Regions from separate parts of the Streptomyces sp. NPDC052079 genome, predicted to be linked through region 3. Evidence: riboswitches for the same ligand, from Rfam matches in the RefSeq annotation. Region 3 holds a riboswitch; each other region holds the start of a gene.
The links. A riboswitch is a leader RNA that binds a small molecule or an ion and turns the genes downstream of it on or off. The one in region 3 is predicted to bind thiamine pyrophosphate.

Region 1: it holds a riboswitch for thiamine pyrophosphate, as region 3 does, so the genes downstream of both, AB0L56_RS13300 (thiamine ABC transporter substrate-binding protein) here and thiC (phosphomethylpyrimidine synthase ThiC) in region 3, are expected to answer to the same signal.
Region 2: it holds a riboswitch for thiamine pyrophosphate, as region 3 does, so the genes downstream of both, thiO (glycine oxidase ThiO) here and thiC (phosphomethylpyrimidine synthase ThiC) in region 3, are expected to answer to the same signal.

What each region holds. Positions count from the first base shown of each region.
Region 1 covers NZ_JBFAWL010000006.1:192,355-200,162, forward strand. Annotated here, with positions in the region: gene tsf (translation elongation factor Ts) at 150-986, shown strand; gene pyrH (UMP kinase) at 1,177-1,935, shown strand; gene frr (ribosome recycling factor) at 2,057-2,614, shown strand; gene AB0L56_RS13290 (phosphatidate cytidylyltransferase) at 2,614-3,738, shown strand; gene rlmN (23S rRNA (adenine(2503)-C(2))-methyltransferase RlmN) at 3,949-5,055, shown strand; TPP riboswitch at 5,091-5,196, shown strand; gene AB0L56_RS13300 (thiamine ABC transporter substrate-binding protein) at 5,277-6,365, shown strand; gene AB0L56_RS13305 (iron ABC transporter permease) at 6,413-7,808, shown strand, end outside.
Region 2 covers NZ_JBFAWL010000016.1:85,548-93,355, forward strand. Annotated here, with positions in the region: gene AB0L56_RS22465 (sulfite oxidase-like oxidoreductase) at 1-14, shown strand, start outside; gene AB0L56_RS22470 (deoxyribonuclease IV) at 18-896, opposite strand; gene pknB (Stk1 family PASTA domain-containing Ser/Thr kinase) at 947-2,881, opposite strand; gene AB0L56_RS22480 (thiazole synthase) at 3,185-3,979, opposite strand; gene thiS (sulfur carrier protein ThiS) at 3,982-4,182, opposite strand; gene thiO (glycine oxidase ThiO) at 4,179-5,345, opposite strand; TPP riboswitch at 5,343-5,454, opposite strand; gene AB0L56_RS22495 (hypothetical protein) at 5,505-5,864, shown strand; gene AB0L56_RS22500 (FAD-dependent oxidoreductase) at 5,874-7,115, shown strand; gene AB0L56_RS22505 (Rv2175c family DNA-binding protein) at 7,793-7,808, shown strand, end outside.
Region 3 covers NZ_JBFAWL010000002.1:443,062-450,869, reverse strand. Annotated here, with positions in the region: gene AB0L56_RS06535 (hypothetical protein) at 50-919, shown strand; gene AB0L56_RS06530 (VWA domain-containing protein) at 1,175-2,587, opposite strand; gene thiC (phosphomethylpyrimidine synthase ThiC) at 2,687-4,483, opposite strand; TPP riboswitch at 4,476-4,665, opposite strand; gene AB0L56_RS06520 (YibE/F family protein) at 4,738-6,144, shown strand; gene AB0L56_RS06515 (SsgA family sporulation/cell division regulator) at 6,212-6,646, opposite strand; gene AB0L56_RS06510 (IclR family transcriptional regulator C-terminal domain-containing protein) at 6,745-7,470, opposite strand; gene AB0L56_RS06505 (DUF5326 family protein) at 7,765-7,808, opposite strand, start outside.

The DNA of each region.
Region 1 (7,808 bases), on a different contig from region 3:
CCGTCAGAGCCGTTGATGGCGGGAGCGGTGACATCTCATCGCTCCCGCCGTTCACCCGTAGGTCAGCGGCGAGTCGGAGACCCGCCCTCAGTCAGGTCCTGACCCGCAGATCTCCGAACCTCCAGACTTCGAGAAAGATTCACAGACTCATGGCGAACTACACCGCCGCAGACGTCAAGAAGCTCCGGGAGCTCACCGGCGCCGGCATGATGGACTGCAAGAAGGCACTGGACGAGGCCGACGGCAACGTCGACAAGGCCGTCGAGGCGCTCCGCATCAAGGGCCAGAAGGGCGTCGCCAAGCGCGAGGGCCGCTCCGCCGAGAACGGCGCCGTGGTCTCGATCATCGCCGACGACAACTCCTCCGGTGTCCTCGTCGAGCTGAAGTGCGAGACGGACTTCGTCGCCAAGGGCGAGAAGTTCCAGGCAGTGGCGAAGGCCATCGCCGAGCACGTCGCCAAGACCTCCCCGGCCGACCTCGAGGCCCTGCTCGCCTCCGAGATCGAGCCCGGCAAGACCGTCCAGGCGTTCGTGGACGAGGCCAACGCCAACCTGGGCGAGAAGATCGTCCTGGACCGCTTCGCGCAGTTCGCCGACGGCTACGTGACGGCGTACATGCACCGCACGATGCCCGACCTGCCCCCGCAGATCGGTGTGCTCGTCGAGCTGGACAAGCCCAACGCCGAGATCGCCAAGGGTGTCGCCCAGCACATCGCCGCCTTCGCGCCGAAGTACCTCTCCAAGGAGGACGTCCCGGCCGAGGTCGTCGAGTCCGAGCGCCGCGTCGCCGAGGAGACCACCCGCGCCGAGGGCAAGCCCGAGGCCGCCCTGCCGAAGATCGTCGAGGGCCGCCTCAACGGCTTCTTCAAGGACGCCACGCTGCTCGGCCAGCCCTACGCGCTCGACAACAAGAAGTCCGTCCAGAAGGTCCTGGACGAGGCCGGTGTCACCCTGAAGCGCTTCACGCGCATCAAGGTCGGCATCTGAGTCCGTACCGCGACGGGCGCGCGACCCCGATAGGGTCGAGAGCAGTCGTACGGACACGCGTCCGCGCATGCGCGCGTGCCGGGCGACAGCAGATCTGACGAGGAGGCCATTGCCGTATGGGATGCGAACCACGCCCCACCGGCAATGGCCTTCTTCGTATGTGCAACACGCGAAAGAGGCGGGATCCCCGATGACCACCAAGGCTGAGAAGAGCGACGACGGCAAAGTACGCGGCCGGTTTCTGCTGAAGCTGTCCGGAGAGGCCTTCTCCGGTGGCGGGGGACTAGGTGTCGACCCGGACGTGGTGCACGCCATCGCACGTGAGATCGCGGCCGTCGTACGGGACGGCGCGCAGATCGCGATCGTCATCGGCGGCGGCAACTTCTTCCGCGGCGCCGAGCTGCAGGTGCGCGGCATGGACCGCGCCCGCTCCGACTACATGGGCATGCTCGGCACCGTGATGAACTGCCTCGCCCTCCAGGACTTCCTGGAGAAGGAGGGAGTGGACTGCCGTGTGCAGACCGCCATCACCATGGGGCAGGTCGCCGAGCCCTACATCCCGCTGCGCGCCGTACGCCACCTGGAGAAGGGCCGCGTCGTCATCTTCGGCGCCGGTATGGGCATGCCGTACTTCTCCACCGACACCACCGCCGCCCAGCGCGCCCTGGAGATCGACGCCGAGGCGCTGCTCATGGGCAAGAACGGCGTGGACGGGGTCTACGACTCCGACCCCAAGACCAACCCCGACGCCGTGAAGTTCGACGCGCTCGTCTACGGCGAGGTCATCACCCGGGATCTGAAGGTCGCCGACGCGACGGCCGTCACGCTCTGCCGTGACAACAGCCTGCCGATCGTCGTCTTCGAGCTTCTGAAGGAGGGCAATATCGCCCGCGCGGTCAAGGGTGAGAAGATCGGCACGCTTGTGGGTGACCACGCCGGACGCAACTGACCGGGGGGATGGACAATGTCCTGCCGGTCGGGAACCGTGCAGGAATAAGACGCGACGCAGCCGGCCGCCGCCCTGACAAGGAACCGCAGCCGGGCCTACTCAAGACACGCAGGAGCAAGTGGTGATCGAAGAGACCCTCCTCGAGGCCGAGGAGAAGATGGAGAAGGCCGTCGTGGTCGCCAAGGAGGACTTCGCCGCGATCCGCACCGGCCGTGCGCACCCGGCGATGTTCAACAAGATCGTGGCCGACTACTACGGCGCACCGACGCCGATCAACCAGCTGGCCTCGTTCTCCGTGCCCGAGCCGCGCATGGCCGTGGTGACGCCGTTCGACAAGAGCGCGCTGCGCAACATCGAGCAGGCGATCCGCGACTCCGACCTGGGCGTCAATCCGAGCAACGACGGCAACATCATCCGGGTGGTGTTCCCCGAGCTGACCGAGGAGCGCCGTCGCGAGTACATCAAGGTCGCCAAGGGCAAGGGTGAGGACGCCAAGGTCTCCATCCGTTCCGTGCGCCGCAAGGCCAAGGACGCCATCGACAAGATGATCAAGGACGGCGAGGTCGGCGAGGACGAGGGCCGCCGTGCGGAGAAGGAGCTCGACGACACCACCGCGAAGTACGTCGCCCAGGTGGACGAGCTCCTGAAGCACAAGGAAGCGGAACTGCTCGAGGTCTGATGAACGACTCTTCCTGGGGGCCGCCGCAGACCGGGTACTGGGGGCCGTCCGACCACGGGCCCGGCCAGGGGGCTGCCCCTGCGGGTCCCGCGTACCATGCGCACTACGCGCAGCAGACTCGCCCCATGCCCATCGTGCCCGACGTGCCCGAACACGGCGGAGACCAGGATGTGGACCGGGGGGCCGCTCGGCTGGGCGGTCCCCTGTTCCGAGACGAGATCCCGCAGGCACGGCCCCATCCCGGGGAGGTGCGGCAGAATCCGGAGCCCATGCCCGACGTCCCGCAGCCGGCGCCCGCCCCGCAGAAGAAGAGCGCGGGGCGCGACCTCGGCGCCGCGATAGGCGTCGGCGTCGGACTCGGCGCGGTGATCGTCGCGTCGCTGTTCGTCGTCAAGGCCGTCTTCGTCGGCGTGATCACCGTCGCCGTCGTGGTCGGCCTGTGGGAGCTGACCACGCGGCTCGAGGAGCGCAAGGGCATCAAGGCGCCCCTCGTCCCGCTCGCGCTCGGCGGTGCCGCCATGGTCGTCGCCGGGTACGCCCGGGGGGCCGAGGGCGCGTGGGTCGCCATGGCGCTCACCACGCTGGCGGTGCTGGTCTGGCGTATGACGGCGCCGCCCGAGGGCTACCTCAAGGACGTCACGGCGGGTGTCTTCGCGGCGTTCTACGTCCCGTTCCTGGCGACCTTCGTCGCGATGATGCTCACCGCCGACGACGGTCACTGGCGGGTCCTCACCTTCCTCCTGCTGACGGTGGTCAGCGACACGGGCGCCTATGCCGTCGGCTGGCGCTTCGGCAAACACAAGCTCGCCCCGCGGATCAGCCCCGGCAAGACCCGCGAGGGCCTGCTGGGCGCAATCGCGTTCGCGATGGTCGCGGGCGCCCTGTGCATGCAGTTCCTGATCGACGACGGCAGCTGGTGGCAGGGCCTGCTGCTGGGCCTCGCGGTCGCGGCCAGCGCCACCCTGGGCGACCTCGGCGAGTCCATGATCAAACGCGACCTGGGCATCAAGGACATGGGCACCCTGCTGCCCGGCCACGGCGGCATCATGGACCGCCTGGACTCCCTGCTCCCGACGGCACCGGTGGTGTGGCTCCTACTGGTGATCTTCGTCGGCTCCACCTGACCCGCACCCACCCCCAAACCGATCGGCCCCCGCCCTCCCAGGACGCGGGCCCGACGTCCGTTTCAGTACGATCACCCAATGACCACGCCGCTACTGCGCGGCCCCCTGGAACCGTACGAAGAGCCACGCCACCAAGGTCACCGTTCTGATCGCCGACCTGTTCTGAGCCCGGCCGGGCCACCCATGTCGATCTGCGACACTGGTACAGCCATGCCTAAGCCCGGAGAACTTACTTTTGTTGCGCCGCGCGGAGCCAAGACGCCGCCGCGGCATCTTGCCGATCTCACGCCTGCCGAGCGGAAGGAGGCGGTCGTTGCGGTCGGTGAGAAGGCGTTTCGTGCCAGGCAGCTGTCGCAGCACTACTTCGCGCGGTACGCGCACGAGCCGGAGCAGTGGACCGACATCCCGGCCGGTGCGCGCGGCAGGCTGCGGGAGGCGCTGCTTCCGGAGCTGATGACGGTCGTACGACATCTGTCCACCGACCAGGGGACGACCCGCAAGACGCTGTGGAAGCTGTTCGACGGGACGCTCGTCGAGTCGGTGCTGATGCGATACCCGGACCGGGTGACCATGTGCATCAGCTCGCAGGCCGGGTGCGGTATGAACTGCCCGTTCTGCGCCACGGGGCAGGCGGGGCTGGACCGGAACCTGTCGACGGCCGAGATCGTGCACCAGATCGTGGACGGGATGCGCGCGCTCCGGGACGGTGAGGTGCCCGGGGGCCCGGCGCGGCTGAGCAACATCGTGTTCATGGGCATGGGGGAGCCGCTCGCCAACTACAAGCGGGTCGTGGGCGCCATCCGGCGGCTCACCGACCCCGAGCCGGACGGGCTCGGGCTGTCGCAGCGCGGGATCACCGTGTCCACCGTCGGCCTCGTCCCGGCCATCCACCGCTTCTCCGACGAGGGCTTCAAGTGCCGGCTCGCCATCTCGCTGCACGCCCCCGACGACGAGCTGCGCGACACCCTCGTCCCGGTGAACACGCGGTGGAAGGTGCGCGAGGTGCTGGACGCCGGGTTCGAGTACGCGGCCAAGTCGGGGCGGCGGCTGTCCATCGAGTACGCGCTCATCCGGGACATCAACGACCAGGCGTGGCGCGGTGACCGGCTGGGGCGGCTGCTCAAGGGGCGGCCCGTGCACGTCAACCTCATTCCGCTCAACCCGACGCCCGGTTCCAAGTGGACCGCCTCCCGGCCCGAGGACGAGAAGGCGTTCGTGGAGGCGATCGCCGCGCACGGTGTGCCGGTGACGATCCGGGACACCCGTGGACAGGAGATCGACGGGGCATGCGGTCAGCTCGCCGCGAGCGAGCGGTAGGGTGACCCGTGTAAGTCAGAGGTAAGGACAACCTCATATTCCGACAGGGGAGCGCCACAGCGCTGAGAGTGCGGCACCGGCCGCAGACCCTCCGAACCTGGCCCAGGTCATTCTGGGTAGGGAGATCGGTCATCACTCGAGCTGTTGCGCCCTGCCCGGGACTCCGCCAGGGGTCCCGGGCAGGGCCGCGTCTCTTCCTGGTCACCCCCAGGAGGAATCAAGTGGGCATCACCAAGAAGGTCACGGTCCTGGCCGTCGGGCTGGGGCTGGTCACGGCGTCCGCGTGCGGGTCGTCCGACGGGGACGGCGGCAGCGGCGACGGCGGCGGGTCCAAGACCGTCACCCTCGTCAGCCACAACTCGTGGGCCGTGTCCGAGGACGTCGTCGCCGCCTTCGAGAAGCAGTCCGGCTACGAGCTCAAGGTCCTGGAGGACGGCGACGCGGGACAGGCCGTGAACAAGGCCATCCTGACCAAGGACAACCCCCAGGGCGATGTCTTCTTCGGCGTCGACAACACCCTGCTCTCCCGCGCCCTCGACAACGGGCTGTTCCAGCCGTACGAGGCCAAGGGCCTGGACAAGGTCCTGCCCGAGTACCGGGCCGACGAGGACGAACACCGGGTCACCCCCGTCGACACCGGTGACATCTGCGTCAACTACGACAAGGCGTGGTTCGCCGAGCACGACCTTAACCCGCCCAAGACCTTCGACGACCTGATCAAGCCCGAGTACAAGGACCTCCTCGTCGTCGAGAACGCCTCCACCTCCTCGCCCGGCCTGGGCTTCCTGCTCGGCACGGCCGCCCAGTACGGCGACGAGGGCTGGCCGGACTACTGGAAGAAGCTCCGGGCCAACGGCGTCAAGGTGGTCGACGGCTGGGAGCAGGCCTACAACGAGGAGTTCTCCGGCTCGGCCGGCGGCAGGAAGGCCAAGGCCGACCGTCCGCTCGTCGTGTCGTACGCCTCCTCGCCGCCCGCCGAGGTCATCTACACCGAGCCCCGGCCGGAGACCGCGCCCACCGGCGTCGCCGAGGGCACCTGCTTCCGCCAGGTCGAGTACGCCGGACTGCTGAGCAACGCGAAGAACCCCGAGGGCGGAAAGGCGCTGCTCGACTTCCTGATCGGCAAGCGGTTCCAGGAGGACATGCCGCTCAACATGTTCGTGTACCCGGTGGTGGAGGGCGCCGAGGTGCCCGAGGAGTTCAAGCAGTTCGGGCCGCAGGCCAAGGATCCGGAGACCATGGACCCGGCGAAGATCGCCGAGAACCGTGACCAGTGGGTCAAGTCGTGGACCTCGCTCGTACTGAAGTGACGCGAGCGGCGGCAAGGCGGCGCGGGAGCGCGGCGCGGCTCGGTCTCATGGCCGTGCCCGTCGCGTTCTTCGCCGTCTTCTTCGCCTATCCCGTCACCGCGATCGTCGCGCGCGGACTCAAGACGGACGGGACCTGGCAGCTCGGGCGGATCGGGGACGTACTGGCCCAGTCCGACGTCCGGCAGGTGCTGTGGTTCACCACCTGGCAGGCTCTCGTCTCCACTGTCCTCACCCTGCTGATCGCCCTGCCCGGCGCCTATGTCTTCGCCCGCTTCGACTTCCCCGGCAAGCAGGTGCTGCGGGCCGTGGTCACGGTGCCGTTCGTGCTGCCCACGGTCGTCGTCGGTACGGCGTTCATGGCGCTGGTCGGACGCGGCGGACTCCTCGACGAACTGTGGGGGGTGCGCCTGGACACCACCGTGTGGGCGATTCTGCTCGCGCATGTCTTCTTCAACTACGCCGTCGTCGTGCGCACGGTGGGCGGCCTCTGGTCCCAGCTCGACCCGCGGCAGGAGGAGGCCGCGCGGGTGCTCGGCGCCTCACGGTTCGCGGCCTGGCGGACCGTCACTCTGCCCGCGCTCGCGCCCGCCGTGGCCGCGGCCGCGCTGATGGTCTTCCTGTTCACCTTCACCTCCTTCGGTGTGGTGCAGATCCTGGGCGGGCCGGCCTTCTCCACGCTGGAAGTGGAGATCTACCGGCAGACCTCCGAGATCTTCGACCTGTCCACGGCCGCCGTCCTGACGATGATCCAGTTCGTCGCCGTGGGCTCCATCCTCGCCCTGCACGCCTGGACCGTCCGGCGGCGGGAGACCGCCCTGCGGCTCGTGGACGCCTCGGTGACCGCCCGCCGGCCGCGCGGCACCGGGCAGTGGGCGCTGCTGGGCGGAGTCGTCGCCGGTGTCGCCGTACTGCTTCTGCTGCCCCTCGCGGTGCTGGTGCAGCGTTCCTTCGACGGCGCCGGCCTCGGCTACTACCGGGCGCTGACCGAGGACGACGGAGGAGTGTTCCTGGTCGCGCCGATCGAGGCGGTCGGCAACTCGCTGCGGTACGCCCTCGCCGCCACCGCCATCGCCGTGGTGATCGGCGGCCTCGCGGCCGTCGCGCTGACCCGGCGGGACGCGGGACGGCTGGTGCGCGGGTTCGACGCCCTGCTGATGCTGCCGCTCGGGGTGTCGGCGGTGACCGTCGGCTTCGGCTTCCTGATCGCCCTCGACGAGCCGCCGCTGGACCTCAGGGCCTCCTGGATCCTGGTCCCGCTCGCGCAGGCGCTCGTGGGCGTGCCGTTCGTCGTACGGACCATGCTGCCGGTGCTGCGGGCGGTGGACGTACGGCTGCGGGAGGCGGCGGCGGTGCTCGGGGCGTCGCCGTGGCGGGCCTGGCGTGAGGTTGACCTGCCGATGGTGCGGCGGGCGCTGCTGATCGCGGCCGGGTTCGCCTTCGCGG
Region 2 (7,808 bases), on a different contig from region 3:
TCGGACCGCCGTAGGTCTCAGCCGTCCCGGAGCTTCTTCAGCCGCTCCACGTCCGCCGCGTGTCCCTCCTTGCCGCCGGGCGTCTCGATGACCAGCGGTACGCCCTCGGTCGCCGGATGCGTCATCAGCGCCCGGAACGGGTCCTCACCAATGTGTCCGGCGCCGATATTCGCGTGACGGTCCTTGTGGGCGCCCACCACATCCATGGAGTCATTGGCGTGGATCAGCTTCAACCGCCCCTCGCCGACGGTCTCCACCAGCAGATCCAGCGTCTGGTGCATCCCGACCGGCCCGGTCAGATCGTGCCCGGCCGCGAAGACATGGCAGGTGTCCAGGCAGACCCCCAGCTTCGGATGCGCGTCCAGCGCCTCGAAGTACGGCCCGAAGTCCCAGGTCCGTGAGCACAGCGAGGCGCCCTGGCCCGCGGTCGACTCCAGCAGCAGGAACGGGTCGTCGTCATGGGTCAGCTCCTCGAGCAGCGGCAGCATCCGCTCCCGCACCTGCTTGAGCGCCACCGACCGCTCACGGCCGCCGGTCGCACTGCCCGTGTGGACCACCACGCCGAGCGCGCCGATCTCCCGCCCCCGCCGCAGCGAGTGCCGCAGCGACTCCACGGACCGCTCCACGGTCGCCTCGGTGTGGGAACCGAAGTTGATCAGATAGGGGGCGTGCACATACGCCGGGATCGACTCGGCGGCGCAGGCCGCGCGGAACGCCTCGTCCTGTTTGGGGTTGCCGGCCGGGGTGGCCCAGCCGCGCGGATTGGCGACGAAGACCTGCACGGTCTCGGCGCCCAGTTCACGGGCGTAGGACAGGCCGACGGAATGCAGGCCGCCCGCCACGGGCACATGGCTGCCGATCGGGTTGCGGACGGGGCCGGACGGGTGATTCTTCACGCGCCAAGGTTGCCATGCGCGAGCGCGTCCCCGGACGGGGCCCCCTCCCGTCAGCGGATCTCGATGGTGATCGTCGAGCCCTTGGGCGCGGTGTCGCCGCCGTCCACGGACTGCCCCTTCACGGTGTCGCCGAACAGGCCGAGCAGTCCGCGATCCTCGTCCACCTGGAAGCCGGCGCCCTCCAGCTTCTCCTTGGCCTCGTCCACGCTGTCGCCGACGACGTCCGGCACCTCGACCATTTCGGGGCCCTTGGACAGCGTCAGCGTCACGGTGTCGCCCTCGGCGGCCCGGCTGCCGGAGCCCGGGTTCTGCCGGGCCACCTCGCCCGCGTCGTGCTCGGAGGTGACCCGCTCGGCGGCGATCTTCACCTTCAGGCCGGCCTTCTCCAGTTCGGCACGCGCGTCCTCCGGGTCGTCGCCGGTCACATCGGGCACGTCCACGGGGCTGCCCTTGCTCACGGTCAGCGCCACCGCCGACCCCGCCCGGACCTTGGTGCCCTTGCCCGGCTCCGTGGAGATCACCGAACCGGCGGGCACGGTCTCGCTGAACTCACGGGTCGCCATGCCCGGCTCCAGGCCCTCGTCCTTCAGCAGCGACCGTGCCTTGTCCTGCGGATAGCCGTCCAGGTCCGGCACCCGCACGGTCTGCGGGCCTTTCGAGATCGTCAGCGACACCGAGTCGTTGCTGCGGATGCGGGCGCCGGCCTTCGGGTCGGTGCCGACCACCTTGCCCCGCTCCACCGTGTCGCTGTACGTCTCCTTCACCTCGCCGACGTCCAGCCCGGCGTCCGCCAGCCGGTCCCGGGCCTCCTTCTCCGTCTTCGCCAGCAGCGGCGGGACCTTGGTGAACTGGCCGGAGTTGATGTACCACACGCCCGCCCCGAGCCCGAGCGCCAGCAGCACGGCCACGACGATCGCCATCGGGCCGCGCCGCAGCGCCGTACGCCGCCGGGGCGGCAGCGGCGGCGGTGATTGCAACCGGCTGGTCTGGTGCACCGGGTCCGCGCCCTCGTCCTCGTTGACGGGCAGCGGGCGGGGCACCGTCAGCGCGCGCGGGATGACGCTCGTACGGTCGTCCGCGTTGTCGTGGTCGTCGCTCCCCGACGTCAGCGCCTGGGGCGGCACCGCGTCGAGCTGCTCGTCGCCGAGCCGGCCGCGCGCGTCGCGGACCTGCGCGAGCAGCGCCACCGCGTCGTGCGGACGCACCTCGGGATTGCGCGCGGTCGCCGAGGCGACCAGTTCGTCCAGCTCGTACGCCATACCCGGCACGGCGGCCGAGGGCGGCGGCACGTCGTCGTGGAGATGCTTGTAGAGCACGATCGCGGGGGAGTCGCCGTCGTGCGGCTTCTCGCCGGTCAGCATCTCGTGGAGCAGGATCCCGCAGGCGTAGACGTCCACGCGGGGGTCGGCGGTGCCGTGCTCGATCTGCTCCGGGGCCAGGTACGCAACCGTGCCCAGCACGGTGCCCGTGGTGTTCGTCACCGAGTCCACCGCCCGCACCAGCCCGAAGTCGGCGACCTTGACCCGGCCGTCGTCCCCGATCAGCACGTTCTCGGGCTTCATGTCCCGGTGCACGAACCCGGCCCGGTGCGCGGCACCGAGCGCGGCCAGCACCGGCTCCAGGATGTCCAGCGCGGCCCGGGGCTGCAGCGCCCCGCGCTCGCGAAGCACGTCGCGCAGGGTGCAGCCGGCGATGTACTCCATCGCCAGATAGACGTACGCGCCGTCGGTGCCCTGGTCGAAGACCTGCACCACGTTCGGGTGGGCCAGGCGCGCCACCGACTTCGCCTCGCGGATGAACCGCTCGACGAAGGAGGCGTCGGCGGCGAGGGAGGGGTGCATCACCTTGAGCGCGAGGATCCGGTCGAGGCGGGTGTCCACGGCCCGGTAGACCGTGGCCATCCCGCCGACCGCGATCCGCGCCTCGACGCGATACCGGCCGTCGAGCACCTGCCCGACCAGAGGGTCCTGAAGGGTCGTATCCACGCAGCGAGTCTACGAGCCACCACAGACATCCCCGCCCAGCTGATCCCCTCTTGAAGCGGACCTGTGACGTGCGTCGCCCTTACGCAACTGCGGACAGTCGCACGCCGACGCAGCCGCGGGCAGTCGCATGCCGCCGTAGCTGCGGGCAGTCGCATGCCGCCGTAGCTGCGGGCAGTCGTGCCTCCCCCAGTGCCTTAAAGGCCTGGGAGGTACCCCCGGGGCGGCACGGGTGGGCGCAGCGGCACCCTGTCAGCGCCGGCAAGCGCACCCACCCCCGCCGACCCCCAGCAAGCGGCGCGGTGCCTAGAACGCCGGCCGCTCCGGATCCAGCGCAGCCAAGCCCTCCGCAGGAGAAGACGCCGTGGCGAACCACCGCCGAGGAATCCGCCCCGCCACCCGCGCCAGCCGCCCCGCCTCCACCGCCCCCCGCATCGCAGCCGCCATCACCACCGGCTCCCGCGCCCGCGTCACCGCCGACGCCAGCATCACCCCCGCACACCCCAGCTCCATCGCCAGCGCCACATCGGACGCCGTCCCCGCCCCCGCATCAAGAATCACCGGCACCCCCGCCCGCTCCACGATCAGCTCGAAGTTGTGCGGATTACGAATCCCCAGCCCGGACCCAATCGGCGACCCCAACGGCATCACCGCCGCGCACCCCACGTCCTCCAGCTTCCGCGCCAGCACAGGATCGTCGTTCGTGTACGGCAGCACCGTGAACCCGTCGTCGACCAGCGTCTCCGCCGCGTCCAGCAGCTCCACCGGGTCCGGCAGCAGGGTCCGCTCGTCCGCTATCACCTCCAGCTTCACCAGGTCCGTGCCCAGCGCCTCCCGCGCGAGCCGTGCCGTCAGCACCGCCTCCCCGGCCGTGAAGCACCCCGCCGTGTTGGGCAGCACCCGGATCCCGAGCCTCTCCAGCACCGACAGCACGGACCCCTGCACCGAGGGGTCCACCCGCCGCATCGCGACGGTCGTCAGCTCCGTACCGGACGCCACCAGCGCCCGCTCCAGCACGTCCAGGCTGGGCGCCCCTCCCGTACCCATGATCAGACGGGACGTGAAGGACGTACCGCCGAGGACGAACGGATCGTCGGCCATGGTCAGCCTCCTTGGACGGCGGTGAGGACCTCCACCCTGTCCCCCTCCGCCAGGGGGGTGGTGGGCCACTGCGCGCGCGGGACGACGGTTTCGTTGAGTGCGGCGGCCACACCCGAGGGCGCCGCGGTGAGCGTGGTGACGACGGTGTCGAGGGCCGTGCCGGGCTCGATCTGCCGACGCTCCCCGTTGACGGAGATGTTCATGCGGGCTGCTCCGTGAGGACGGCGGCGCCAAAGCGCCGGGCGGTGAAGGGACGAGCCACCTCTGGCAGTTCACCGGTGGTCAGGACGTCCGCCATGGCGTCGCCGGTGACCGGTGTCAGCAGCACTCCGTTGCGGTAGTGGCCGGTTGCCAGCAGCAGCCCCTCGAGTTCCGTCGGGCCGAGCAGCGGCGCGTTGTCGGGGGACCCGGGGCGCAGCCCGGCCCGGGTTTCGGCGAGCGGCAGTTCGGTGATCCCGGGAACCAGCTCATGGGCGTCGCGCAGCAACGCGTACACGCCGCCCGCGGTCACCGTGGTGTCCCAGCCGAGTTCCTCGCTCGTAGCGCCGATCACCAGCTCGCCGTTCTCGCGCGGCACGAGGTAGACATGGCTGCCGCGCACCACGGCCCGCACGGTCCGGCTCAGGAAGGGACCGTGGCGCTCGGGCATCGTCAGCCGCACCACCTGCCCCTTCACGGGGCGCACGGGCGGCAGCACGTCCTCCGGGACGCCCGCGAGCCGTCCGCTGAGGCTGCCGGCGGCGAGTACCACCTGGCCGGCGCCCAGCTCGGCGCCGTCGGCGGTGACGACCCCCGTCGCGCGGCCGCCCGTGACGAGGAGCCGCTCGGCCCACGTCCGGCGGATGGTCACGCCGGCCCGCTCACAGGCGGTGACGAGGGCGGCCGCCAGCCGGCGCGGATCGATCTGGTGGTCGCCGTCCACCCGCAGCCCGCCGCGTACCCCCGGCGCGAGCATCGGCTCCAGGCGCCTGCACTCGCGCCCGGACAGCCACTGGGCGTCCAGGCCCGAGCGCTGCTGCAGCGCGTGCAGTTCCCGCAGGTGGGCGCGGTCGTCGGCATCCAGGGCCACCGCGAGGGTGCCGCACCTGCGATAGCCGAGGTCGTGGCCGGTGAGCTCGGTCAGCTCGGCCGCGAAGGCGGGATAGCGCCGCGCGGAGGCGAGGTTCAGGCCGAGCAGGGTCTCCTCGCCGTAGTGCAGCTCCGTGACGGCGGCCAGCATCCCGGCGGCCACCCGGGCGGCGCCGCCGCCCGGCTCGGGGTCCACCACGGTGGTGGCGAGACCGCGCTGCGCCGCCCGCCAGGCCGTGACCAGTCCGATGACTCCGCCCCCGACGACGAGGACCTCTGAGGTACGCGTGGGCGACATGGGCGTCCAGCCCCTCCCTTCGCCGGCATGACCCGGATCAGGTTCGTACGGTCGGAGGCCGCCAGCCTCCCTCTCAGCCCGGTGCGTCCGGGCTCCCGCGAGTGCTTTACGTTGGCCACCCTAGCCCTCGGCACAGCGCACTTGTAAGGGAGCCTCCGCGTGGCACCATCGCTCGACGGACTCGTCCTCGCCCCCGTGGCCGACCAGGCTCCGGGCCAGGTCGGCACCCGTACCCGGTTCGTCTACCACGAGCGGGACGGCGAGATCTGGGCCGACTACGTGGGCGGCGACGTCGTCCGCGGGCATCTGGTCGGCACCCGCGCGGGGGACCGGCTCGACTTCCGTTACGTACAGCTCAAGCGGGACGGCACGACGTCCTCGGGGCACTGTGTGTCGACGGTCGTGGAGCTGTCCGACGGGCGGGTGCGGCTGGAGGAGAGCTGGGAGTGGGAGTCGCAGCCGGGTAGCGGGACGAGCGTGGTGGAGGAGCTCGGCCGATCCGAAGCGGATGGTGTCTAAGGTGACCGGGTGAGCGAGCAGACACAGGAACCGGGACGTTCCCAGCCGCGGCGTGTCGTGGTGGCGGGCGCGGGCATGGCCGGTGTACGGACCGCGGCCGCCCTCCGGGAGCAGGGCTTCACCGGCACCGTGACCCTGATCGGCGCGGAGCCCCACCAGCCCTACGACCGGCCGCCGTTGTCGAAGGCGGTCCTGCTCGGCACGGCCGAGAGCTCGGCCTTCGACGTCGACTTCGAGGAACTCGGCATCGAACTGCGCCTCGGCTGCGAGGTGCTGGGCCTGCGACCCGATGACCACGAGCTGGACACGGAGGCCGGGGCCGTCCCCTACGACGTCCTGGTGATCGCCACCGGCGCGGAACCGGTCCGGCTGCCGGGCACGGAGGGCGTCCCCGGCGTGCATCTGCTGCGCACCCTGGACGACGCCGAACGCCTGCGGCCGGTGCTCGCGCGGCAGCACGACATCGTGGTGGTCGGCGCCGGCTGGATCGGCGCGGAGTTCGCCACGGCGGCCCGCGAGGCGGGCTGCGCGGTCACCGTCGTGGAGGCCGGGGGACGACCGCTGGCCGAGGCGCTGCCCGCCGAGGTGGCCGCCCCCATGACCGCCTGGTACGCCGAGGCGGGCGTCACCCTGCGCACGCACGCGCGCGTGGCGCGTGTCGGGCACGGTGAGGTCGTCCTGGACGACGGGACGCGGCTGCCCGCGGGTGCCGTGGTCGTCGGCATCGGGGCCCGGCCCGCCACGGCTTGGCTGGCGGGCTCCGGGGTCGAGCTCGGCACGCAGGGCGAGGTCGTGGCCGACCGCGGTCTGATGACCTCTGTGCCGGATGTGTACGCGGTCGGCGACTGCGCGTCCTTCCCGTCCGGCCGCTACGGCGAGCGCCTGCTGGTCCCCCACTGGGACAACGCCCTGCAGGGGCCCCGTACGGTCGCCGCGAACATCCTCGGCGTGCCCGCCGGCCGGGCCCCGGCGGTGTACGACCCGGTGCCGTACTTCTGGTCCGAGCAGTTCGGGCGCTTCGTCCAGTACGCGGGACACCACGCGGACGCCGAGCTGACCGTATGGCGCGGCGACCCGTCCGGGCCGGCGTGGAGCGTCTGCTGGCTGCGCGGGTCCCGCCTGGTCGCGCTACTCGCGGTGGGACGGCCCCGCGACCTGGCCCAGGGACGCCGACTCATCGAGGCAGGCACCGCCATGGACCCGGACCTGCTGGCCGACCCTGGCCGGCCGCTGAAGTCGGCGGCGGGGTGAACCGGTGGGGCGCGCGTGGCGGGGCCGATGCGTCCGTCTGGGTGGCGGGGGGCTGACTTTCGACGGGACCGGTGCAGGGGCGGCGGCTGATCGATTCGGGCAGTGCCATGGATCCGGACGTGCTTGCCGAGCCTGGCCGGTCCCTGGAGTCGGCGGCGGCGTGAGCCTGTGGGTGCGCGTCGGCTCTTCGAGGCGGGCACCGGCATGGATCCGGCCCTGCTCGCCGACCCTGGCCGGCCGCTGAGGTCGGCGGCGGCGTGAGCCTGTGGGTGCGCGTGGCGGGGCTGATGCGTCCGTCTGGGTGGCGGGGGGCTGACTTTCTACGGGACCGGTGCAGGGGCGTCGGCTGATCGAGGCGGGCAGTGCCATGGATCCGGACGTGCTTGCCGACCCCGGTCGGCCCTTGAGGTCGGCGGCGGCGTGAGCCTGTGGGTGCGCGTGGCGGGGCTGATGCGTCCGTCTGGGTGGCGGGGGGCTGACTTTCGACGGGACCGGCGCAGGGGCGTCGGCTCATGGGGGCGGGCGCCGGCATGGATCCGGACGTGCTTGCCGACCCCGGTCGGCCCTTGAGGTCGGCGGCGGCGTGATGCCGTGGGCGCGCGTCGCGGGGGCGACGCGTCCGCCCAGGTGGCGGGGGCTGACTTCCGACTGTCAGTGGCAGGTGGCAGGCTTGTCCCGTGACCGAGATTGACG
Region 3 (7,808 bases):
CGACGGCTCGTCAGCATGCCGAGCCCCAAGCCCTACGGAGCATCGGGGGATGCACATGAACAGCGTTCCGCAGCACCTGCTGAGCGAGGACCGCCAGGAATACGAGCGGATTCTCGATGAGGCGCTGCGCTCCGCACCACACAACCCGGAACTGGCCGCTGTCGGACAGCGGCTCAACTCGGAACAACTGCGCACCATGGCGCTCAACGCCACCGCGATCGTCGCGGCGGCCGCGGCGACCGAATACCAGCACTATGTGAAGGTCCGCGAGGAACTGCGCCGGCCGCCGACACCGTCCACCCCGGCCGGCCGAGACTCCGGCTCCGCCGAGCCGGACACGGGCGCGGCGGGGCTCGCCGCCACCATGGGAGAGGTCGCCGAGACCGCCGGTGCGGGCGTCGTGGCCGTCGTGGCCGTCCTGGCACCGGTGCTCGCCGGGACCGCGGCCGCGATATTCCTGCTCGTCGGCTACATCCTGCGCATGCTGGACCCCGAGGCGGCGTTCGCCCGCACCATGCTCACCACGGGGTGGGTGTTCGGCGCGGTGACGGCGGTCGCCATCCTCGTCGCCGCCGTGGGTCTGCTGCTCACCGCACTGCGCAACAAGCCCTCGGCGCTCGGCGGCCCGTACCGCGAACTCGACGGGGAGGTGAAGCGGGCCAGGGACGCCTGGCGGGAGGCGCTGCTGAAGCGGGGGATCATCCCGTTCCTGCGGGACGCGCTCGCCGACCCGGCGGCGGCCGCCGCGCTGCAGCACACGGCACCGCCCGCGCCGGCCAGCCGTATGCCACAGCTCGGGTACGACCGGCCGGGCTTCTCCAGCCCCGACGACGGCTCGACCCGCGGCACGCGACCGAGCTACACCAGTCCGGACTACTCCAGCCCGGACTTCGGCGGGCCGGAGCACCAGCCGGAGTAGCCGGACCGGCCCGGCCGGCTGTCCGGGGCCCGTCCGTCGGCTTGCGCTTCCCGCATCGGCGCCGGCGTACCCGCGGGCAGTCGTGCCGCTGGGGCTGCACGGGTGGGCGCGACGGCACCCCGCCTGCGCCGGGCTGCGCAACCACGCCCGCCCCAGGGGGCGCGAGCCGGGTGGATGGGACCGGCCGTCGTCCGGTCCTCGTCCGGTTTCGTTCGGCCCGTTCGGACCGTTCGGACCGTTCGGACCGTTCGGCCCTCAGAGGATGCCCGCGTGCCTCGCGGCCTTGATCCACAGCGGGAACTCGGACAGCAGACGGTCGTACAGCTCCGGGTCCGGCACGGTGGCGATGTCGTCGACGGCGAAGAAGCCGACGTTGTCGACGCGGCGACCGGGCAGCGTGTCGAACCGCTCCAGCACGCCGTAGTTTGACCTGCCCAGCCCCACGAACTGCCAGAAGACGGGTTCCTCGACCGCCTCCCGAAGCTCACGTTCGATCTCCTTGTTGCGGTAGACACCGCCGTCGGAGAAGAACAGCACGAGGGTCGGGGCGGACGCCGGGTTGTTCCGGACGAACGCGCGGACCTCGGCGATGACCTTCTGCTCCTCGTTCTGGATTCCGACGTCCCGCATGTCGACCTGGCTGGGCTCCAGTCCCTTCTTCCTGCCCCGACGGAAGAGGCCCATCTCCCCCACGCGCACGTGGAGCCGCAGCCACTCGGGAAGCTCGCCGAGCCTCAGATCCGGCAGCCGCGCCGGGTTCGAGGCGAACGTCCAGGCCTGCATCTCACCGTCGTCGTCCAGCTGCGCCGCGACGGCGGCCATCCGCTCGACGACATCGGACACGGTGCCCTTGGAGTACAGGAAGGACATCGACCCGGAGGCGTCCAGTACGAGGATGACGCGCGCGGTGATCCCGGCCGCCCCGTGCTTGCGCAGGCTGACCGCCACCTGCTCCTTGCGGAGGGACAGCCGCTTGCGCATGTCGACGGGCAGCCGCTCCTCGCCCTTGGTGAGCCTGGGGGCTTCCGGGTGGGGGTGAGGGGCGGGAGCCCGGTCGGGTACGGGCGGCGCGGGCGGCACAGACGCCGGGGCCGGCGGAACGGGAGCGGGCACTGGGGCGACGGCCGGCGGGGAGGGATCGTCCACGGTGATGCCGAAGTCCGTGGCCAGCCCGGCAAGCCCGGAGGCGTACCCCTGCCCCACCGCGCGGAACTTCCACTGTCCCTGCCGCCGGTACAGTTCCCCTCCGATGAACGCGGTCTCGGTCCCCGCGGCCATGTCGAACCGGGCGACCTCGGTCCCGTTGCCGGCGTCGAGAAGCCTGAGGACCAGCCCTGGTACCTGGCCGAACGTCCCGCCGTCGGCCGACGCGCACAGCACGATCCGTTCGACGGCCGCTTCGACCGCGCCCAGATCGACCTCCATGGTGTCGGTCGCGGCCCCGGTGGCACTCCGCTTCCCGAGATGCGTCACGGCGGCGGACTTGTGACGGGGCTGGTTGTAGAAGACGAAGTCCCCGTCGTCCCGCACCCGCCCGCCCTCCGTGAGAAGCAGCGCCGAGGCATCGATGTCGGGCACCCCGGGCCCCGCCGCCCAGGCGAGCTCGACACGCACCACGGAGGCACCGACGGACAGATTGGACCCCTTGCTCATCGAACTCGCTGTCATGGGGCCAGTCTGCCCATCCGCTCGGGCGAAGACGAGGGAAACCGTCCCACGGGAGCGGCACCCGCGACGGGCACCGCTCCCTGTTCCGCAGCCGGACGCTCAGTCCGCGATCGGCAGATACACGCGATGGCCCGCCGCCGCGAACTCCTGCGACTTCTTCGCCATTCCCTCCTCGATCTCGTCCCGGCTGCCACCGTGCTCCCGGCGGATGTCCTGGGAGATCTTCATCGAACAGAACTTCGGACCGCACATCGAGCAGAAGTGGGCCGTCTTGGCGGGTTCCGCCGGAAGGGTCTCGTCGTGGAACGCACGTGCCGTATCCGGGTCGAGGGCGAGGTTGAACTGGTCCTCCCACCGGAACTCGAAACGGGCGTCGGACAGCGCGTCGTCCCATTCCTGGGCGCCGGGGTGCCCCTTGGCGAGGTCGGCGGCATGCGCGGCGATCTTGTAGGTGATGACGCCCGTCTTGACGTCGTCGCGGTTGGGCAGGCCAAGGTGTTCCTTCGGGGTGACGTAGCAGAGCATGGCCGTTCCCCACCACGCGATCATCGCGGCACCGATGCCGGAGGTGATGTGGTCGTACGCCGGCGCGACGTCGGTGGTCAGCGGGCCGAGCGTATAGAACGGGGCTTCATCGCAGATCTCCTGCTGGAGGTCGATGTTCTTCTTGATCTTGTGCATCGGGACATGGCCCGGGCCTTCGATCATGGTCTGTACGTGGAAACGCTTCGCGATCGTGTTGAGTTCCCCGAGCGTGCGCAACTCCGCGAACTGCGCCTCGTCGTTGGCGTCCGCGATGGAGCCGGGCCGCAGGCCGTCGCCGAGCGAGTAGGTGACGTCGTATGCGGCGAGGATCTCGCAGAGCTCCTCGAAGTTCTCGTACAGGAACGACTCCTTGTGGTGCGCGAGGCACCACGCGGCCATGATCGAGCCGCCGCGGGAGACGATGCCGGTCTTGCGGTTGGCGGTGAGCGGCACATACGCGAGGCGGACGCCCGCGTGGACCGTCATGTAGTCCACGCCCTGTTCGGCCTGTTCGATGACCGTGTCCTTGTAGATCTCCCAGGTCAGTTCCTCGGCCCGGCCGTCGACCTTCTCCAGGGCCTGGTAGAGCGGCACGGTGCCGATGGGGACGGGGGAGTTGCGCAGCACCCACTCGCGGGTGGTGTGGATGTTGCGGCCGGTGGAGAGGTCCATGACCGTGTCGGCGCCCCAGCGGGTCGCCCAGGTCATCTTCTCCACTTCCTCCTCGATGGAGGACGTCACCGCCGAGTTGCCGATGTTGGCGTTGACCTTCACCAGGAACCGCTTGCCGATGATCATCGGTTCGGTCTCCGGGTGGTTGACGTTCGCGGGCAGCACCGCGCGGCCCGCCGCGATCTCCTCCCGGACCACCTCGGGTGAGACGTTCTCCCGGATCGCCACGAACTCCATCTCGGGCGTGATCTCACCGCGGCGCGCGTAGGCCAGCTGGGTGACCGCCTTCCCCGGCCGGCCCCTGCGCGGCTGGCGTGGCCTGCCGGGGAAGACGGCGTCCAGGTTACGCAGGCCCCCGCGCGGAGACGTGTGCTTGATTCCGTCGTCCTCGGGACGGACGGGACGGCCCGCGTACTCCTCCGTGTCACCGCGGGAGATGATCCAGTTCTCCCGCAGCGGAGTCAGTCCTCGGCGGACGTCGGTGTCGACGAGCGGATCGGTGTACGGCCCCGAGGTGTCGTACAGCGTGACGGACTGCCCGTTGGTGAGGTGCACCTGACGGACCGGTACCCGCAGGTCGGGGCGCGAGCCCTCGACGTACGCCTTGTGCCAGCCGTTGGACTTCCCGGCCTCGGCGTTCGCCGACGTCTCCGTCGGGTTCTGCGTGGAGGCAGGCGTGCTTGCGTCCTTGTTGGTCATGAGACCTACTCCCTACGCCGGCATTACCCGGTAACAGGTTCGGCGGTCGACGCAGCGGTTTCCGTCTGCCGACGTTCCGTGTGAAACATCACTCGACGTCGGTCATGTTTCATGTGAAACATCGCTGGGACGGAGGTCAGCGCCCTCTCAGCCCGGTGCTCCGAGCTCCCGCGTGTTCAAAAGGTGCCTTCACGCTAGCGTCCTTTCTGGCGCGGTGAACAGAGGGCCCCCTTCGTTCTTGGGATGATCGGGCGGTGACCCCGACTCAGCCTCCTCCGTATCCACCGCCCGAACCACCGCACGGCGCAGGCGCCGGCAGCGGACACGGGCATGGACACAGTCACAGTCACGGCCCGGCGGCTCCCGTGTCGCGGCATCTGCGCAGAGTCATCGCGGCGATCCTGATCCCGTTCGCCGCCGCGGTGCTGGTCGGACTCGCCGTGCTGTGGCCGGGCGGCGCGCCGGCGCACGAGCGCACCGGTGTCGGTTTCGACCGGCAGACGCAGCACGCCACGGTGACCGAGGTGGTGGAGGTGAGCTGCCAGTCCGTGAACGCCTCCGGAGGCGTCCCGACCGGCGATACCTCCACCGCCGAGGGTTCCTCCGCCCAGCAGCAGGCGGACGGTACCTGCAAGAAGGCGACGATCAGGGTCGACACCGGCGACGACAAGGGCCGTACGTTCAACGAGATCGTGCAGCCGGACCAGTCCCGTCAGCTGAGCGAGGGTCAGGAGGTCGTGGTCGCCTACGAGCCCTCCGCGCCCGAGGACCTGCAGTACTCGGTCACCGACGTGAACCGGCGCTTTCCCATGGCGCTGCTCGCCGGCGTCTTCGCGCTCGCCGTCGTGGCCGTGGGACGGATGCGCGGCGTCATGGCGCTCGTCGCCCTGGCCGTCAGCTTCCTGGTGCTGAACTTCTTCATCCTTCCGGCCATTCTGCAGGGGTCGAACCCGCTGGTCGTGGCGGTGGTGGGCGCGAGCGCCATCATGCTGCTCGCCCTGTATCTCTGCCATGGACCGTCGGCGCGCACCTCGGTGGCGGTGCTCGGCACCCTCATCTCGTTGCTGCTGATCGGCATCCTGGGGTCGGTCTTCATCGGCTGGGCCGCGCTCACCGGCAACACCGACGACAACACCGGTCTGATCCACGGGCTGTATCCCGGGATCGACATGAGCGGTCTGCTGCTGGCCGGCGTGATCATCGGGTCGCTCGGTGTCCTGGACGATGTGACGGTCACGCAGACGTCCGCGGTCTGGGAGCTGCACGAGGCCAATCCGTCGATGGGCCGGCGCGGGTTGTACCGGGCGGGCATCCGTATCGGCCGCGATCACATCGCGTCCGTGGTCAACACGCTGGTCCTCGCCTACGCGGGCGCCGCGCTGCCGCTGCTGCTGCTGTTCTCCATCGCGCAGAGCGGCGTGGGGACGGTCGCCAACAGCGAGCTGGTCGCGGAGGAGATCGTGCGCACGCTGATCGGTTCGATCGGCCTGGTGGCCTCGGTGCCGGTCACCACGGCCCTGGCCGCGCTGGTCGTCTCCGCCGACCGTCCGACGGCGCGGGCGCAGGGGCGGGGACAGAGCCCGGGTCGGGGACAGCCGCAGGTACCGGATGCCCGGTCGGCCACAGGCTCCGGGGGGCGGGGCAGGCGCCGCAGGCGCTGATGTCCGCGGAGCGGGGCGGAACGCGCTGAAGCGTTCCGTCACCGGCTCACCCGACGGGCGTAACGCTTCAGCCGGCGCTCTGCTCCGCCAGGATCCGGTCGAGCGCGTCGTCGAGGTGGGCGTCGAAGTCGGCGAGCGCTCCCTCCTGGCCCAGCGGCACCAGCTTGTCGGTGCGGTCGAGGAAGGCCACCAGCGGTGCGGTCGACGACCGGAACAGCGCCTGGTCGGGTCCGACCTGAAGCCGGATCAGCACCTCGCCCAGCAGGTCGCCGTCGACCGGTGAGACGCGTACATCCCCCTCGCCGCACGGCCGGCCGACGCCGTCGATCAGCAGTTCCCGGCCGAACGCCCAGGTCACGGGGGCATCTCCGGGCAAGTGGAAGGTGAGTCGCACGGCGTAGGGATCACAGGTGTCGTACCGCAGTTCCACCGGGATGCGGAAGGAGAGCTCCTCCGACACGAGAAAGCTCATCATGACCTCTGCCTGTACGGATGCGCGCATCGCCTACCCCGTCATTCGCCGCGGACTGGCCGGGCATAAACCCTGACACTAGAGGGAATCTTGCTGAACGTACACAGCAGATCACAAGGAGTGAGTTTTCAGATACTGATAGACAGCGTGAACGACCCGAGCAGACGCCCCAACTCGGCCTGCAGAAGCCGTGCCGCGGGGAGGAGCCGGTCGGCCTGGTGTGCGGGCAGGGAGATGGCCATCGAGGCCGCCGTGGTGCCCACGGTGATCGGGATGGCCGCGCAGACCGTCCCGAGGGCGTACTCCTGGCGCTCCGTCACCAGCTCCGCGCGCCGGTTCCGCTCGAGGCGCCTGAGCAGACTGTTGTCGTCGCGCACGGTGTACGGCGTGACGGGACGCACGGGATAGCGGTCGAGGTGGTCGCGGCGGGTCTCCTCGTCGAGCTGCGAGAGCAGGCACTGGCCGATGGCGTGCGCGTGGCAGGTCTCCCGGAAGTCGGCCCACTCCTCGACCGCGGGGTTGCCCGGGGTGTCGGAGACGCAGATGACGTCGATCTCCCCGTCGCGGTACACCGCGTAGTACACGGGGACACCGATCACGTCACGCCAGCGGGCGAGAGTCTCGACGACCTTGCTGCGACGTTTCTCCTCTGCTCCGCTGCTGCTCAGCCGCTCAGCCGCCTCCCCCAGGAAGAACAGTCCCTTGTCGCGGCGCAGATAGCCCTCGTGCACCAGGGTGCGCAGCAGGTGGTAGGTGGTGGGGAGCGCCAGCCCGGTCTCGCGGGCCAGTTGCTTGGCGGGGGCCCCGTAGTCGTGCCCGGCGACGGCCTCCAGCAGGCGCATGGCCCGCTGCACGGATCCGATGAGGGTCGCCGTGGGTGCGGGGGTCGCCGGCGAGCGGGGCTGTGAGGGGACCGCGGTCACCTGTGCGGAGGCGGTGCCAGTCGTGGCCAAAGGTCACTCCGAAACGCGAGGGTGCGGCCCGTGTGGTACACGGGCAGGAGGGTCGCCGCTCGCGGGGATCGTCCACCCCGCGTCGAGTTCCGGACTCTAACGGGCCCTCACCGCACGCAGACGGCCCGCCGGAGAAATGTCCCCCGCCCGAGGGAACCGGTGATTCCTGTTACCGCCTCACCGGTCCCTTTCGGCTCACCAGTCGCTGCGCGAGGAGGAACTCGACGTGAACTTGCGTA